One region of the Neorhizobium sp. DAR64862/K0K3 genome, then DNA from elsewhere that is predicted to be linked to it. Evidence: predicted binding sites of a transcription regulator. Region 1 holds the regulator's gene; each other region holds the start of a gene.
The links. The regulator PhoB, encoded in region 1, activates phosphate uptake and scavenging genes when phosphate is short. The targets are predictions, from matches to a motif close to TGTCATNNANCTGTCAT.

Region 1 (5,991 bases):
CGGCACCTTCGTCGCACTCTGCGCCGTTCTGCCGTCGGTTCTCATCCTGGCCGCGTGGCTGGTCGTCAGCCCCCTCTATATCAACTCCACTGTCCTCGATGGCTTTCCTGAAGACGTAAAGGCGCGTTCGCCGGCCGAACAGGGTCTCTCCTTCGGCATGGTAAGCTCGCTCGCGCGCGGCATGAACGTATTGAGCCTGGACGAGATCGAGCGCATCGGCGGAAATCCCGTCGAACTGCGCGCAGCGCTTGGCGCTAAGGGCGTCCCGCTTGCCGGCGACCCCGAACCATACATGGTCGAGTCCGCTGGCGATCTCAACGTCATGACCAAGATCAGCAACTGGGTTATGACCGCGGTAGTCCTTCTGGCAGCCCTGATCGGCGCCGGCTTTTCCTACACGCGCATCGCGCCGCGGTTTCGGGCTCGCAACCGTGTCGAGAAGGTGATCCTCGCAAGCCTCGTCGTCGCATCCTCGATCGCGATCCTGACCACGGTCGGCATCGTTGCCTCGATGCTGACGGAAGCGACGCACTTCTTCACCAGCATCCCGCCGTGGGAGTTCTTCTTCGGCACCGTGTGGGATCCGCGCTTTGCGGCCGCCGGCGCCACGGATTCGGCTGGTCAGTTCGGCCTTATCCCGCTGCTTCTCGGCACACTCTATATCGGCTTCGTCGCCATGCTCGTCGCCGTCCCGAGCGGTCTGTTTTCCGCGATCTACATGTCGGAATACGCCTCCCGCGGTGTCCGCTCCGTGGCAAAGCCTCTGCTCGAAGTTCTCGCCGGCATTCCCACCATCGTCTACGGCTTCTTTGCCCTGACGACGGTCGGCCCGTTCCTGCGCGACCTGTCTTCGCAGCTGAACGGCCTTGTCACCGGCGATTACGCCAACTTCATCCAGGCACAGAGCGTTCTCACCGCCGGCTTCGTCATGGGCATCATGCTGATCCCTTACGTCTCGTCGCTGTCGGACGACATCATAACCGCCGTGCCGGGAACGCTTCGTGACGGCTCGCTCGGTCTCGGCGCCACCCAGTCCGAAACCATCAAGAAGGTCGTCCTGCCGGCAGCACTGCCGGGCATCGTCGGCGCACTTCTGATGACCGCCTCGCGCGCCATCGGCGAAACCATGATCGTAGTGCTCGCCGCCGGCGTCGCCGCCCGCATGCAGCTCAACCCGTTCGAGCCGATGACGACGGTGACCGTCAAGATCGTCAGCCAGCTGACGGGCGACCTTGAATTCACCTCGCCGCAGACGCTTGTCGCCTTCGCACTCGGCATCACGCTCTTTGCGATCACGCTTTGCCTCAACATCTACGCGCTCTACATCGTGCGCAAATACCGGGAGCAGTACGAATGACCGACGTGGTTTCCTCCACCGCCGGCGTCTTGGCCAAGCCTGCCCGTCGCGATATCGGTATCAAACGCCGCTACGCCGCCGAGCGCCGCTTCCGTGCCTATGGCATCGCTGCTCTCTCGTTCGGCATCCTGTTCCTGATGCTCCTTCTGTGGTCGGTCGTCTCGAAGGGCTATACCGCCTTTCAGCAGACGATGATCACGATCCCTGTCGAGTTCTCGCAGCAGATCATCGACAAGGATAATGTGCGGGCTACGGATCCGGCCAAGCTGATGACGGCCAACTACCCGATCGTCGCCCGCAATGCGCTGGCGAAGGTTCTGGGCGTCGCCGAAACCGATCGCCAGGGCCTGCGTGCCGTCAACCAGATGATTTCGGACGGCGTTCGTGGCCAGCTGCGCGATATGGTCGTTTCCGATCCTGAGATCATCGGCACGACTCAGACGGTTTCGCTTCTGGCGGCCGGCGATATCGACAGCGCCGTGAAAGGCCAGATCAATCTCGACGTGGCGGAAACCAGCCGCAAGGTGTCCGACCAGCAGGTCGGATGGATGAAGCAGCTGACCGACAGCGGTGCGCTCGCCAAGGAATTCAACACCGGCATTTTCTTCAACGGCGCGTCCAGCCGTCCGGAAGCAGCCGGCGTCGGCGTCGCTCTGATCGGCTCCTTCTACATGATGCTGATCGTGCTCGTCCTGTCGCTGCCGATCGGCGTCGCAGCCTCGATCTATCTTGAAGAGTTTGCCCCGAAGAACCGGTTCACCGACCTGATCGAGGTCAACATCAACAATCTCGCAGCGGTCCCGTCGATCGTCTACGGTCTGTTGGGTCTCGCGGTCTTCATCAACTTCATGGGCCTGCCGCGCTCGGCCTCGCTGGTCGGCGGCCTGGTGCTGACGCTGATGACGCTTCCGACCATTATCATCGCCACCCGCGCGGCACTGAAAGCAGTGCCACCGTCGATCCGTGCTGCAGCGCTCGGGCTCGGTGCCTCGAAGATGCAGACCATCTTCCACCATGTCCTGCCGCTTGCCATGCCCGGTATCCTGACCGGTACGATCATCGGCCTCGCGCACGCCCTTGGCGAAACCGCGCCGCTCCTCTTGATCGGCATGGTCGCCTTCGTGGCGAACTATCCGACCACGCCGATGGATCCGTCGACAGCGCTGCCGGTACAGATCTACATGTGGGCTAACGAGGCGGAACGCGCCTTCGTTGAACGAACCTCGGGAGCGATCATGATCCTGCTCCTGTTCCTGATCTTGATGAATGTTGGCGCAATTCTCTTGCGACGCCGCTTCGAACGGCGTTGGTAGAGGAAGGGGGAAGCAATGAACATGATGTCAGAAGCTGCAGTTGAGAAGGCGCTGGACAAGAAAATGAACGACGTTGCATATAAGATGATCGGCAAGGATGTCTCCGTTTATTACGGTGACAAGCGCGCTCTTTATGACGTGAACCTGAATGTCCGCCAAAATACCGTCACTGCTTTGATCGGTCCGTCTGGCTGCGGCAAGTCCACCTTCCTGCGCACGATGAACCGCATGAACGACACGATCGAGGGTTGCCGCGTCACCGGCAAGATCACGCTCGACGGCGACGATATCTACGACAAGGAAATCGACGTCGTGGAGCTGCGCGCCCGGGTCGGCATGGTGTTTCAGAAGCCGAACCCGTTCCCGAAGTCGATCTACGAGAACATTGCCTACGGTCCCCGCATCCACGGCCTTGCCCGCGGCAAGACGGAAATGGACGCGATTGTCGAGGCAAGCCTGCAGCGCGCCGGCCTCTGGGCAGAAGTCAAGGATCGCCTGCATGAAGGCGGTACCGGCCTTTCCGGCGGTCAGCAGCAGCGCCTTTGCATCGCCCGTGCGATCGCCGTTTCGCCTGAAGTCATTCTGATGGACGAGCCGTGCTCGGCACTCGACCCCATCGCCACGGCCAAGGTCGAGGAACTGATCCACGAACTGCGCGCCAACTACACGATCGTGATCGTCACCCACTCGATGCAGCAGGCAGCCCGCGTTTCACAGCGCACGGCAATGTTCCATCTCGGCCATCTGGTCGAGGAAAACGATACCGACAAGATGTTCACCAATCCGGATGACCAGCGCACCCAGGATTACATCATGGGCCGCTTCGGCTGATGCGGGCGCAGAGCCCGTCAGCCGCAACTGCAGACATCAAGGATCAGACACATGGTTTCGACCCATATTCTCTCGGCCTATGACGAGGAACTGAAATACCTGAACCGCCGGATCTCCGAAATGGGCGGCCTGGCGGAGCAGATGTGCGGTGATGCCGTGCGTGCGCTCGTCAACTCCGACTCGGCGCTGGCCCAGAAGGTCATCTCGGACGACGTCATTCTCGACCACGCCGAGCGCGATATCCAGGACAAGGCGATCGTCACCATCGCCAAGCGCCAGCCGATGGCAGCCGATCTTCGCGAGATCATCGGCACGCTGCGCATTGCAGCTGACCTGGAACGCGTCGGCGACCTTGGTAAGAACACCGCCAAGCGCGTGCTCGCCGTGCAGGGAACAGGCGTCCCGCGCAAGCTCGCCCGTGGTCTGGAGCATCTTTCCGAACTGGCGCTGGTGCAGCTCAAGGACGTTCTTGATGTCTTCGCCAACCGCTCCGCGGAAAAAGCCGAAATCATCCGCCAGCGCGATGAAGAGATTGACGCGATGTACACCTCGCTGTTCCGCGAACTCCTCACCTACATGATGGAGGATCCGCGCAACATCACCACCTGCACCCATCTCCTGTTCTGCGCCAAGAACATCGAGCGCATCGGCGACCACGCGACCAATATCGCCGAGACCATCTACTACATCGCAACCGGCGCACAGCCGGAGGGCGAACGTCCGAAGGACGATACGTCCAACATGCTCGGCTCCGCCGGGACATGATGCAGCTCTCCCGAAATCGCCTGCCGGTTTCGGGACGATAACTGCCAAAACCAATGACCTGAAGCAGCGCGAGCGGATCTGGCGGATCTAAGTGCAGTTCGGGACGAGTGACGGAGCAAGTCGGAATGCAGCCGAAGATCGCAGTCGTGGAAGACGAAGAGGCCCTCAGCGTCCTCCTTCGGTATAACCTGGAGGCCGAGGGTTACGAGGTCGATACCGTGCTTCGCGGTGACGAAGCGGAAATCAGGCTTCAGGAGCGCGTTCCGGATCTTCTCATTCTCGACTGGATGCTGCCGGGCGTTTCAGGCATCGAACTGTGCCGTCGCCTGCGCATGCGGCCGGAGACGGAACGCCTGCCGATCATCATGCTGACGGCGCGCGGCGAAGAAAGCGAGCGCGTTCGTGGGCTTGCCACGGGCGCCGACGACTATGTGGTCAAGCCGTTTTCGACACCGGAGCTGATGGCCCGCGTCAAGGCGATGCTGCGTCGTGCCCGACCCGAAGTGCTGTCGAGCGTCCTCAAATGCGGCGACATCGAACTCGACCGCGAAACCCACCGCGTTCACCGCAAGAGCCGCGAAGTTCGCCTCGGGCCGACAGAGTTTAGACTTCTAGAATTCCTGATGGCGTCGCCCAGCCGCGTCTTTTCGCGCTCGCAGTTGCTCGACGGCGTCTGGGGCCATGACATCTATGTCGACGAACGCACCGTCGACGTGCATGTGGGGCGCCTGCGGAAGGCACTCAACTTCTCCAACATGCAGGACGTCATCCGCACGGTCCGCGGTGCCGGCTACTCGATGGAAGCCTGAGCACCGCGTCTCCTAGCCGGCAGCGTCATGGCAATGACACCGGTCACGACGCAGGCGAGACCGAGCCAGGCTGTCGAGGCAAGCGTTTCGCCGAGAAACACGACGCCGATGCCAACGCCGATCGGCACCCGCAGATAGGCCTGCGCCGTCGTGCCGACGGAGCCCAGCGTCCGCACCAGCCGGAAATAGATGACGAAGGCGAGCGCCGTCGAAAATACCGCGAGCGCCAACAGGGCGAGCATCGAATCGGTGCTGGGCGTCAGCGTCCAGGGCCGGTCGACCACGAGGCTCACGGGAATGAGGATGGCCGCCCCTGCGATCAGCGATCCCGCGGCGGGCATCATCGGGTCCAATCCCTTAAAATTCTTGCCGAAGATGGCAGCCGCCGCATAGCAGATCGTCGCCGCCACGATGGCGAGTTGAGCCCAGAGGTTCTCGCCCGACCCGGCAAGCGCCTCCATGCCGACGATCAGGCATATGCCGACAATGCCTGCGGCAACTCCAAACAGCTTGGCCGCAGAGACGCTTTCATGGCGCGTGATCAGCGCCGTCAGCAGAAACGCGAAGATCGGCGTCGTGGAACTCAAAATGGTGGCAAGGCCCGCATCGGTCGTCTGTTCGGCCCAGGCAATCAGGGTGAAGGGGACAGCGCTGTTGAGGCCGGCCTGAACCGTGAAGAGCGTCCAGGTCTGCCGGTCGGTCGGCAGCTTCAATCCGCGAAGGCGAAGTGCCGCAGCGAGAATGAGACCGGCGACCAGTGTTCTGACGGCGATAAAGGTGACGGGCGAAATCGTCTCCACACCGACTTTGATCAGCGTGTAGGACGCGCCCCAAAGCGTCGCGAGCGTGAGGAGCAGCAACAGATCCGTTGCCATGCTTGTTTTGGTGTCCGCCATTCCAGTTCCTATCCCCATCC
Region 2 (5,991 bases), 240 kb from region 1:
AAGACGATGGGTGTAGTCGAAGGTGGGACCGAGCAACTGGCCGCCCGGCAGATCCTTGTAGGTCGCCGAGACGCGCCGCTCGACCTTCATGGCCGCGGTATCGACCGGAAGGGAAGAACCGAAGCGGGGCAGCGTGGTGCGGTAAGCCCGAAGCAAAAAGATCGCCTCGATCAGATCGCCACGCGACTGGCGCACCGCAAGCGCTGCCAGTGACCGATCATAAAGCGAGGCTTCCGCCATCACCCGGTCGACGGCAAGGCCAAGCTGTTCGGCGATCTGCTCGATCGTGAGGGCTGGAAGCGACCGGTCGCCGCGACGTCGGTCGGCAAGCAATGCGTGAGCGTTGGTAATGGCGGCCTCGCCACCCTTGACTGCAACATACATGGGTTTGATCTCCTTCGGCTCAGCCGGCAATCCGGGTGGTGCGCGGCAGGCACAGGAACTGCGCTCCGGCAGTGAGAATGACGTCGACTCCGCGGGGAAAGAGCGCCCTGTTGTCGTCCCAGAGCCTCCCGAACATATCCGGCAGTCCCGCGACGGCGACCGTCCTGGTGCCGAGGATCCCCGGTCCGGTCAGGGTCAGTTGTTCGCCGTCGCCAAGAGCTGAGACTTCGAGGATCAGTGTCGTGGATCGGTCAGGGTATTCCTGGGTGCCGGCGGCAAACAGGCCGAAGGAAGAGGGTGCCGTGCCTGATTCGATAAAGGCGAAGCTGCTCTGCGCCTTTTCGCGGGTGATCGGTGCACCCGTATGGAAACCGATCCATTCCGGCATGGCAGACTTTGCAAGACCGGCGCTCAGCCAGACGGGGGTATCGTGATCGCAGAGGGTCAGAGCAATCGCGCCGGCCGCATTGCCGAGCGGTTCCGGCTGGCCGGCCTGAAGCGCGGCGTCGTAGATCGTTCCGGGCCGCGCCATCCCGTCCATCAGCGTTTTGAAAATGGTCTGGGATTGGAAAACCGGATCGGCGAACCCACCGGCGAGGGCTTGTGCATGAACGGCCATCAATCGTCTCCCCGTACCATTGTGAAGAAGTCGACGCGGGTCGCCGCGGTCTCTTCCGCTTTCTGTCTGTCCTCAGCGGCGATGCGGCTTTCGGTCGGTGAAAGAAGCGCCGTTTCGACGAAGTCGCGGGTCTCTGCTTCCTGCCACAGCGCATCGAAGATCGCAGACAGCCTCGCCTTTCCCTTGTCGGCGCCGAGCGCCTGGGCGTGGCCGGCCGTGCCGGAGGCAAGAAGGATGGTTGCGCGGGTCACCGTCGCTTCACCGAGATTGAAGGGCGAGCCGCCGCCGCCGATCCGGCCGCGAACCATCACCAGACCGGTTTCCGGTCCGCGCACGGGTTTGACGGTGGGCTTGTCGGACAGCCCGTTCCATGCGGCCTTCAATTCGTCGCAGGATGTTTGCGCCAGAAGCTCGATGCAGCGGCGCCGCTTTTCCGGTTCCGCCAGCGCCATGTGATTTCCCGCAGGATCCATCGGTCATCTCCTAAATGTCTATTTATATAGACAACCATACAAATTACATGTACCAATAAAGGCGGCGTATAACAAGCGTGTGACAGGGGTACTGATCGGGTGATTGTTCAGAGGCAGAGCGGCGTCGCGTTGTGGCGGCAGATAGCCGACCGTATCCGCACGGCGATCGCAAACGGCGATTACGATGCGACCGGCAAGGTGCCGCCGGAGATCTCGCTGGCGGCGGAGTGCGGCGTGAACCGCCATACGGTGAGAAGCGCGCTGGCAGCGCTGGCGCAGGAGGGCATTGTGCGGGCCGTTCAGGGACGGGGAACGCTGATCGAGCGCAAGGAGCGGCTGAACTTCCCGATTTCCAGGCGAACCCGGTTCAGCGAGGGCATCGGTGATCAGGCGAAAGAAAAGGAAGGTCTGCTGCTGGCGGCGTCCGAGGAATCGGCGACACCGGACCTGGCGTCGCGCCTGCAGCTTGCGGTCGGCGCTGCCGTGATCCGGCTTGAAACCCTGCGCAAAGCGGATCGCCGTCCGGTATCACGGGCAACCGCCTGGTTCCCGGCCGATCGCTTTTCAGGGATCGCAGAGGCCTATCGCGAGAGCGGCTCCATAACCGCAGCCTTCGCGGCAATCGGCCTGACCGACTATCTCCGCGTCTCGACCGAGGTTACGGCGGTCCACGCCGAAAGCGCCGACCTTGCAGATCTGGAATTGTCGCCGGGTGCGATCATGCTGGTAACGCGCGCACTGAACGCCGATCCGGAAGGCGTGCCCGTGCAGTATGCGATCAGCCGTTTCCCGGCCGACATGGTGCAGTTCACGATCGAGAACTGACAAATGAAAACGCCGGCCCGCATTGTCCATACGAGCCGGCGCGATCTTGAAGACTTGGCGCGTATTAATGCGCGGCGGACATGTCGCCCAGAACCTTCTTGGAAGCGACGGTCGAATCCGCGTTCAGTACGTAGACCATCGGCACGCCGGTCGCGAGGTTGAGCTTGAGGATCTCTTCCTTGCTGAGACGGTCGAGAACCATCACCAGCGAGCGCAGCGAATTGCCATGGGCGGCAACGAGAATCTTTTCGCCGCGCAGCACGCGCGGCAGGATCTCGGTCATGTAATAGGGCCATACCCGGGCACCGGTGTCGCGCAGGCTCTCGCCGCCCGGTGGCGGGATGTCGTAGGAACGGCGCCAGATATGCACCTGCTCTTCGCCCCACTTCGCCCGCGCATCGTCCTTGTTGAGGCCGGAGAGATCGCCGTAGTCGCGCTCGTTCAGGGCCTGGTCGCGGATGGTCTCAAGGTCGGTCTGGCCGAGCTTGTCGAGCACGATCTTCAGCGTATCCTGCGCGCGCTTGAGATCGGAGGTGAAGGCGATATCGAACTTGATGCCGGTGTCAGCAAGCGCCTGGCCGCCGGTCTCGGCTTCCTGAATGCCGAGCGGGGTAAGCTCGGGATCCTTCCAGCCGGTGAAAAGGTTCTTCAGGTTCCAGTCGCTCTGGCCGTGGCGAACGAGGACGAGTGTACCGCTCATGAATTGAATTCCTCCGATAGTGTCAAGAAAGCCCGAGTACGTCGAGCATGGAATAGAAACCCGGCTTTTCGTTGCGCGCCCAGACGGCCGCAGCAACCGCGCCGCGGGCAAAGATCGAGCGGTCGCGGGCACTGTGCGACAGCGTCACCAGCTCGCCTTCGCCGGCGAGGATGACCGAATGATCGCCGACAACGGAGCCGCCGCGAAGCGTCGCAAAGCCGATCGTGCCGGCAGGGCGAGGGCCGGTATGGCCGTCGCGCACCCGCACCGACTGCGTGGCAAGATCGATGCCGCGACCAGCAGCCGCCGCTTCGCCAAGCAGCAGCGCGGTGCCGGATGGCGCATCCACCTTGTGCTTGTGGTGCATCTCGACGATTTCGATATCCCAGCCGGCTGCCGGAAGCGCTTTTGCCGCATCCCTGGTCAGAACGCCGAGCAGGTTGACGCCGAGGCTCATATTGCCGGATTTGACGACCCGTGCATGCCGGGCGGCGGCCTCGAACTTTTCCTCGTGCTCGGCTCCGCATCCGGTCGTGCCGATCACATGCACGATGCGCGCCTGTGCGGCGAGCCCGGCGAAGGTCACGCTCGCTGCGGGTGCCGTGAAATCCAGAACGCCATCGGCGTCGAGAAACGCTTTCAGGGGATCGGTGGTGACGGTGACGCCAAGCGGCCCGGTTCCGGCAAGATCACCGGCATCCTTGCCGACGAAGGCTGAGCCTTCCCGTTCGATTGCGGCATGCAGCGTGACGCCGTCGGTCTCATGGATGATCCGGATCAGGGCCTGGCCCATCCGGCCTGCCGCACCAACCACTACAAGCTTCATGTCGTTTGCGGCCATGGGCTAATTGTTTCCTGACGAATTCACGAAAGATCTCTGACGGGCAGTTGCAGGTTGTTGAGGCGAGCGTAGAGCCCGTCCTTGCGCTGCGCAAGAACCTCATGCGTGCCTTCTTCCATCACCCGGCCCTCGTGCATCACGATGATCTTGTCGGCCTTGACGACGGTGGAAAGCCGATGCGCGATGACAATCACGGTGCGTCCGCGCATGGCGGTATCGAGCGCCTTTTGAACGGCGGCTTCAGACTCGTTGTCGAGCGCAGACGTCGCTTCGTCGAGCAGCAGGATCGGCGCATTTCGCACCAGTGCGCGGGCGATCGAAAGCCGCTGCCGCTGGCCGCCGGACAGGCTCATGCCGTTTTCGCCGACAGGCGTTTCATATCCGAGCGGCTGCGCCAGGATGAATTCATGGGCATATGCAAGTCTTGCCGCCTCTTCGACTTCTGCATCCGTCGCTTCCGGCCGGCCGTAGCGGATGTTGTCGCGGATGGTGCCTTCAAACAGGTAGGGCTGCTGCGAGACATAGGCGAGCTGATGGCGCAGCGACGACTTGGTGACCTCGGCAATGTTTTGCCCGTCGATCAGGATTGCGCCTTCCGCCGGGTCGTAGAAACGGGGAATGAGGCTGATGATCGTCGATTTTCCGGCGCCGGATGGACCGACAAGCGCCGTCGTCTGGCCACCTTCGGCCACAAGATCGACACCGCGCAGGATCGGGCTGCCACTGCCGTAGGAGAACACGACGTTGTTCAGTTCGACGCGCGCCTTGTCGACGACGAGGTCCTTGGCACCGGCCATTTCCCGCTGTGCCGGCTGCATGTCGAGAAGGGCATAAATCATCTGCGCGTTGACGACGGCACGGTCGAGCTGCACCTGCAGCTTGGCCAGCCGTCGTGCCGGGTCATAGGCCATCAGCAGCGCGGTGACGAAGGCAAAGAAAGCGCCTGGAGGTACGTTGTCATAGATCGAGCGGAACGCCGCATAGGCCAGCACGCTGGAGATCGCAAAACCGGCAAAGGTTTCGGTCAGCGGCGACGTGCGCTCCGACAGACGGGCGATACGGTTGGCGCGGCCTTCTGCCGCTTTGATGATGCGGCTCACCTTGCTGTCGAGTTCGCCTTCCATCGTGAAAGCCTTGACCACGGCGATGCCCTGGATGGTTTCCTGCATGGCGCCAAGCACGCGGCTGTTCTGTTCAACAGCCTCTCTTGTGGCGGCGCGAAGGCGCTTGGAAACGTAGCGCAGCGCATAAAGAAGCGGCGGTGCGACGGCAAAGACGATGAGCGACAGGACCCAGTCCTTCGTCACCATCACCCCGATCAGCGCGACCAGCGTCAGGAGATCGCGCGCCGTGGAGGTGACCGTCAGGTTGAGGACGTCACGAACGCCGTTGATGTTCTGGCTGATCTGGGCTGCAAGATGGGCGGATCGGGCTTCGGCAAAGAAGCCGACCGACAGCGACATCAGGTGCGAGTAGATCCGGCGTTGATAACGGGCGACGATATTGTTGCCGATCTTCGACAGCGTCACGGCCTGGCCGTAGGTGGCAAAGCCGCGCAGCACGAAGGCGGCAAGGATCGATCCGCAGATCAGCCAGACGATATCCGCCCGCTTGTTGGCGAACGCCTCGTTGACGACCTTTTCCATGATCCACGCCGTGAAGGCTGTCGAAAGGGCGACCATGACAAGGCAGGATATTGCAAACGCGTAGGATCGCACGTGATCCCGGCCATTCTCGGCGATCACCCGCTTGAGCACGCTCACGATGGTGACGGAATCCACGTGGCGCTTCTTGTCTTTTGCGGCGTTCAATAGGGCGTTCCCGTTTCGGCGTCATGCCGGAGTATATTTCCGAAGGCGCTATTAAACGCTTGGGCAGGCTTTTGCCAGCCAATCGCGGGTGATTCCATCGCGCTGTTGCATTCGGGCACGTCGGCCCGGCGCAACTACCGCTGCCAGCAACGGCCTTCCAGCGCAATTCCGTAGGTCGCAGGCGAGCGCGCAAAGCTGGCGAGACCGGCAAGGGCCGCCTGCGGATGCGTGACGACGAAGGTCGGAATGGTCTTCATCAGCTCGTTGTGCGGCGCCTTGTCTTCGAACTCTTCACGAAACGCGGGCTTCTTCAATGCATCAAGGATCCGCGGCGAGAT
Region 3 (5,991 bases), 470 kb from region 1:
CTGAGGCATATCTTCAAGTCCCGCGATATCTGAAGTAGATAGGGGCACGCCTCAGGACATGCCCCTCTTTGGTCGTTCAGGCCCAATAGGTCTGATCAGTTGGTCTGCTTGGCGCCCAGCGCGAAAGTTTCCGCGAGAACCTTGTAGACGTCGCTCTGCTCCATATAGCCGCGGAAGCCTTCCGAACCCGGGCCGGCAGCCTGAAGCACGACGTCGTCAACCGCATGGACGCCACTGTCGGCGCTTTTCGGAATGATGCCGGTCACGAGAACGGCACCAGGGACATCCTTGTAGGCTTCGTTGGCGACATATTCCTTCTTTTCGTTCTGGATGGCCGGAACGAAGGGATTGTCGAGCTTCGGACGGAATGTCTCGTAATGATCAGGGCCGTTATTGGCGTTCAGGAACAGGCGCTTGGTAACATCGACCTTGTCAGGATAACCGTCCTTGTTCTCGTCCATATAGTTCGGGAAGCCTGCCTCGGCATAGGTCCCGACCTTTTCGCGCATGTCGTCGCCCGGCTTTTCATCGTTGACCGTACCGATGATCGAAACACCGTGGGTATGATCGCCGGTGACGATGATCAGCGTGTCGGGGTTCTTGTCGGCAAATTCGCGGGCTGCGGCGATTGCCTTGTCGAATTCGATCGTATCGACGACGGCGCGGTCCCAGTCCAGCGGATGGGACATCTTGTCGATATTGGCAGCTTCGACCATCAGGAAGAAGCCGTCCGGGTTCTTCGACAGCGTGTCGAGGGCGACCTTAGTCATGTCGACGAGGCCCGGCTGGTCCGGGAACTTCGCGGTCGTGCCCTTTTTCAGGAATTCGCGGTCAAGCGTCGTGTCCATGTTGCCGGTGTGGAACAGGCCGAGGATCTTACCCGTATTGGTGCCGGATGCCCTTGCCAGTTCAGCCTTGCTGGTCGCAAGCATGTAGCCGGCGTCCTTGAACAGGGCGATATAGTCCTTGTCGTCCTTGCGCTTGGATCCAGGCGTCGCCTGGGGCAGGAAGTAGGCGGAACCGCCGCCGAGCAGGACGTCCGGCTTGACGTCGAACAGCATGCCGTTGATCTCCGCCTTGTCGCCGCGCTTGCGGGTATGGGCGACGACGGCTGCGGGTGTTGCGTCCTGAACTTCTGCGGTCGTGACGATGCCGATCGACTTCTTCGTCTGGCGGCGGACCGCTTCCGCGTATGTTTCAACCTTCGGATCGTCCATCGAGTCAGGCGTGCGATCGGCATAGACGCCGATTGCGTTCACGGCTGTCTTGTGGCCGGTCATATAGGCCGACATCGTGTTGGCGCTGTCGGTGGCGACAGCGTCCGTCGCGGACGTCCCGACAAAGGCTGCCGGCGGGATGTCGTCCATTGCGAGACGACCGTTCGCCTTGCCCTCGGTCATGCCCTTGGCCATGATGCGGGCAGCGGTGCGATGCGCCACGGAAAGACCGTCACCGATCAGGAAGATCACGTTCTTGGCCTTTGGCTGCGCCGCGGTGCCATAAACGTTCCAGGTCACGCTCTTGGTTTCCGGACCAGCAGAGACTTCAACCTTGTAGTCGCCGGCATTCGCGATCGTCAGTGCGCGCAGCACGACGGCGGAACCGAGAACCTTGTCCTTGTTCTTCTCTTCTGCAACGAACTCGACATCCTTGCCGAACAGAGACTTGTAGTCCTGGCCGTTGACGGTGATCTTGACGTCCTCAGGCTTCACGACCGAGCTGAACTCGACCTTGAAATCGAATGGAGAGCCGGTCAGGATCGTCGCCCGATCAAGCGGAAAGACGTTCGCGGCGTGGGCGGCTTGCACGCCGCCGGAAAGAATTGTGGTGGCTGCAAAGGCAGCAAGAAGCATACGCATGGAAAACCCCCGTCGTTGCGTCGCATAGAGGTTCGGGGATAGCCCCATGCCATGACAGTGCAATGACAGAAACGTGATAACGGCGCCGAGGTCCGATCGCATCAACCTTGACTCTGCGGCAAAATCTTTTATGAGCAGCTTTGGAAAAGGAGTGTCCATGCTTCGCCGCGACTTTCGCTTTGCTGCGTGCTATGACCTGGCAGTATCTGCCGGGCGGCTGGATGTTGCCCTTTCGGTTTCCGACAAAACCACGGCCAAAACGACGACGAAAATTATCGTCTGACGTCTCTGGCCACCGCTCTCTCCCCGGTACGGCCGGGGACAAGGAACACCGCGTCGCGCGCGACACGGGCTTCCCCCTCAGAAAACCGAGGAGAGACAGAAAGAGAGCAAAGAAATGGGTTTCAAGATCGCAGTCGCCGGTGCAACCGGCAATGTCGGCAGGGAAATGCTGAACATTCTCGCGGAACGTGGTTTTCCGGCTGATGAAGTCGTCGCACTCGCCTCCGCCCGCAGCCAGGGAACGGAAGTTTCCTTCGGCGACAAGACGCTCAAGGTTTCCAACCTCGAGAACTACGATTTCTCCGATACCGACATCTGCCTGATGTCCGCCGGCGGCGATGCCTCCAAGAAGTGGTCGCCGAAGATCGGTGCGCAGGGCTGCGTCGTCATCGACAACTCGTCCGCCTGGCGCTACGATTCGGAAGTGCCGCTGATCGTTCCGGAAGTGAACCCCGACGCCATCGTCGGTTTCTCCAAGAAGAACATCATTGCCAATCCGAACTGCTCGACGGCCCAGCTCGTCGTCGCGCTGAAGCCGCTGCATGACTTTGCCAAGATCAAGCGCGTCGTCGTTTCCACCTACCAGTCGGTGTCCGGTGCCGGCAAGGAAGGCATGGACGAACTCTTCACCCAGACCCGCGCCGTGTTCGTCGCTGATCCGGTCGAATCGAAGAAGTTCACCAAGCGCATCGCCTTCAACGTCATCCCGCATATAGATAGCTTCATGGAAGACGGCTACACGAAGGAAGAGTGGAAGGTTCTGGCCGAGACCAAGAAGATGCTCGACCCGAAGATCCGCGTTACCTGCACGGCCGTTCGCGTTCCGGTCTTTATCGGCCACTCCGAATCCGTCAACATCGAGTTCGAAAACGAGATCACGGCCGATCAGGCCCGCGATATTCTGCGCGAAGCGCCGGGTTGCCTGGTCATCGACAAGCACGAAGACGGCGGTTACATCACGCCTCTCGAATGCGCCGGTGAAGATGCGACCTACATTTCGCGTATCCGCGAAGACGCAACCGTCGAAAACGGACTCAACATCTGGGTCGTCTCCGACAACCTGCGCAAGGGTGCCGCGCTGAACGCGATCCAGATCGCCGAACTTCTGGTCAATCGCGGTCTCATCAAGCCACGCAAGGTTGCTGCTTGATAAGTAACGTACTTTATTAAGCAAATCCGCTTAGAAAGCCCCGTCAGAAATGACGGGGTTTTTTCGATTCGTCTCTCTTCACGAACTATTCATGGGAAGATGAATTGCGATTATCCGCCACTGGGGTCATAAGGCCGAATATAGCGCAATTCTTCCGGAAGCTTTCGGCCAAGCAATCCGGACTTTCGACGGGTTTGACCGCATGATGAAGACTATTCTGGCAGGATTGATCGCAGCAGCAACGCTTGCGACCGCAGCCCCGGCCTTTGCCGCCGCCTGCGGCAATGATGGAGCCGGTTTCGACCGCTGGGTCGCCGATTTCAAGCAGCAGGCACCGTCCAAGGGTATCAGCCCTGCAGTTCTCGACCGCGCCTTTGCCAACGTCGTCTACAACCGCCCGACCATTCGCGCCGACCGCGGCCAGAAAAGCTTCAAGCTTTCCTTCGACGAGTTCATGAAAAAGCGCGGTGGCGCAACGATCATCTCGCGCGGCAAGTCCATGAAGAAATCCAACGCAGCGCTGTTTGCGTCGATTGAGCGCCGCTACGGCGTTCCGGCCGGTCCGATCCTGGCGATCTGGGGCATGGAAACCGGTTTCGGCAATTACATGGGCGACCAGCATACGCTGTCAGCCGTCGCAACGCTTTCCTATGACTGCCGCCGTTCGGCATACTTTACCGAACAGCTTTACGCTGCCCTGCAGCTCGTTGCCCGCGGTGATCTCAGCACCACTGCAAAGGGTGCAGCGCATGGCGAAATCGGCCAGACCCAGTTCCTGCCGCTCAACGTCATCCGCTACGGCGCCGATGGCGACGGTGACGGCCATATCGACATGGTCCGTTCGCGCGCCGATGCCCTGGCATCGACCGCCAACTTCCTCAAGGGTCATGGCTGGCGTACAGGCGCCGGTTACCAGCAGGGCGAGCCGAATTTCGTCGCCATCCAAGGCTGGAACGCGGCAACCGTCTACCAGCAGGCGATCGCCTATATGGGCGCCCAGATCGACGGCGGCTGAGCCGTTACACGGTTGAAATGATCAGGCCGGGCTCTGCTCGGCCTCGATCGCCGGTACACTGATGTCTGGCCGGGTGAAATCGCCCTTCTCGTTCATCACCCACAACTCGCCGGTCGAGATATCGAACCAGGCGCCGTGAATGTCGAGTTCTCCCTTTTCCGTGAGATTGCGGACGAAGGGGAAGGTCTGCAGATTGGCGATCGAATTGCGGATCGACACCCGTTCGAGCGCTGTCTGACGCTCGCTCTGGGTCATCAGGTCGTTGCTCTGGATCTGCGTGGCCGCAGGCCTGACCAAACCCATCCACTTGCCGATGAAATCCCCCTCCGACAGCGGCTTCATGGAAGCGTCGAGCGCTGCCTGGATACCGCCGCAGCGGCCGTGGCCCATGACAACGATATTGCGGATCTCGAGCACCTGCACCGCGTATTCAACCGCAGCCGATGTCCCGTGAAACTGGCTGTCGGGCTCGTAGCGCGGCACCATGTTGGCAACGTTGCGAACCACGAAGAGTTCTCCCGGACCGCAGTCGAAGATCGTCTCGGGCGCCGCGCGGCTGTCGCAACAGGCAACCAGGAGCGTATGCGGCTTCTGGCCGGTATCGGCAAGCGCGCGATAGCGCTCCCGCTCGTCGCTATAGCGACCACTCATGAAGTTACGGTAGCCCGAAAGCAGTTTTTCTGGAAATTCGCTCATGGCTCACGATTATCGTGCAGCCAGACGAGAATCAACGGCCATTGTGTGGATGGGCATGCTCTTTGAGCTTACGGCTTGCGCCTCTTAAGGGGATGCACGAGCCGACGCATCTGGACCATCGCCATCGGCGTCGAGAGGCTGGCGGCATCCATTTCCAGGGTCAGCTCGTTGGCCCCGCGCTTTACCGAACGCGCCAGCACTTCGAACACGCTGGCAGTCGTTGTCTGCAGGGCTTTCTCTTCATCCATGCCGGACATGACGCGGGCGAGAAAAACCGCTGAGAGTAGGTCTCCGAGCCCGTTCGGGGCGTGGTCGATCAGCCGGTGTTCAGCCAGCAGCGCATGATTGCCGGTGAGATAGAGATTGCCGGTACTGCCGGTCATCATCGGCACCGCCGAGGTCACCAGCATCCGCGGCGGCCCGAGCGCGATTGCCGCCTCCATGATCGCATTGTTGTCATCGAGCGGTGCACCCGAGAGCCAGGCAAGCTCGTATCGGTTCGGCGTGGCGATGGTGGCAAGCGGCAGAAGCTCGTCGCGGATCGCTTCGGCTGTCGGCTGCGGGATATAGAGCCCGCCGAGATCGCCCATCACGGGATCGCAGACATAGATAAGGTCCGGGTTGTTTTTCCGCAGCGCCTCGATCAGTCGTGCCACGGCGCGCGGCTGCGCGGCATTTCCGAAATACCCGGTCAGCACCGCCTTCACTTCGCCGAGCCATGGCGCCCGGATGAGATCGTCTATAGCCTTGTCGAAATCCGATTCGGGAAACGTCAGGCGCGTCGAAGGACCGTGCCCTGGATGCCAGGGCAGCACGACGGTCGGCATGGCCCAGACGGGATATCCCAGGGTCTCGAGCGCGAAGACGGCGGCCCGGTTACCGACCGAGCCACGGATCACATGGCTGGAAATGACGATGACCGCGCCTGAATTACCCTGCATGATGCTTGCTTTCGACGTTATCGAACCGTTGATCGGATCTCTGTGTCG

Region 2: the regulator PhoB is predicted to act here: its motif matches at 1,545-1,561, upstream of phnF (phosphonate metabolism transcriptional regulator PhnF).
Region 3: the regulator PhoB is predicted to act here: its motif matches at 1,911-1,927, upstream of ACQY1L_RS15185 (alkaline phosphatase).

What each region holds. Positions count from the first base shown of each region.
Region 1 is NZ_CP191449.1:2,659,554-2,665,544, reverse strand. Features, by position in the region: gene pstC (phosphate ABC transporter permease subunit PstC) at 1-1,357, shown strand, start outside; gene pstA (phosphate ABC transporter permease PstA) at 1,354-2,670, shown strand; gene pstB (phosphate ABC transporter ATP-binding protein PstB) at 2,686-3,501, shown strand; gene phoU (phosphate signaling complex protein PhoU) at 3,553-4,266, shown strand; gene phoB (phosphate regulon transcriptional regulator PhoB) at 4,392-5,075, shown strand; gene ACQY1L_RS12855 (DMT family transporter) at 5,057-5,971, opposite strand.
Region 2 is NZ_CP191449.1:2,900,123-2,906,113, reverse strand. Features, by position in the region: gene ACQY1L_RS14130 (carbon-phosphorus lyase complex subunit PhnI) at 1-384, opposite strand, end outside; gene phnH (phosphonate C-P lyase system protein PhnH) at 404-1,003, opposite strand; gene phnG (phosphonate C-P lyase system protein PhnG) at 1,003-1,455, opposite strand; gene phnF (phosphonate metabolism transcriptional regulator PhnF) at 1,576-2,301, shown strand; gene ACQY1L_RS14110 (2,3-bisphosphoglycerate-dependent phosphoglycerate mutase) at 2,366-3,001, opposite strand; gene dapB (4-hydroxy-tetrahydrodipicolinate reductase) at 3,024-3,842, opposite strand; gene ACQY1L_RS14100 (ABC transporter ATP-binding protein) at 3,866-5,653, opposite strand; gene ACQY1L_RS14095 (glucokinase) at 5,788-5,991, opposite strand, start outside.
Region 3 is NZ_CP191449.1:3,129,640-3,135,630, reverse strand. Features, by position in the region: gene ACQY1L_RS15185 (alkaline phosphatase) at 96-1,859, opposite strand; gene ACQY1L_RS15180 (hypothetical protein) at 2,017-2,142, shown strand; gene ACQY1L_RS15175 (aspartate-semialdehyde dehydrogenase) at 2,257-3,291, shown strand; gene ACQY1L_RS15170 (lytic murein transglycosylase) at 3,494-4,306, shown strand; gene ACQY1L_RS15165 (carbonic anhydrase) at 4,328-5,002, opposite strand; gene pdxY (pyridoxal kinase PdxY) at 5,071-5,943, opposite strand.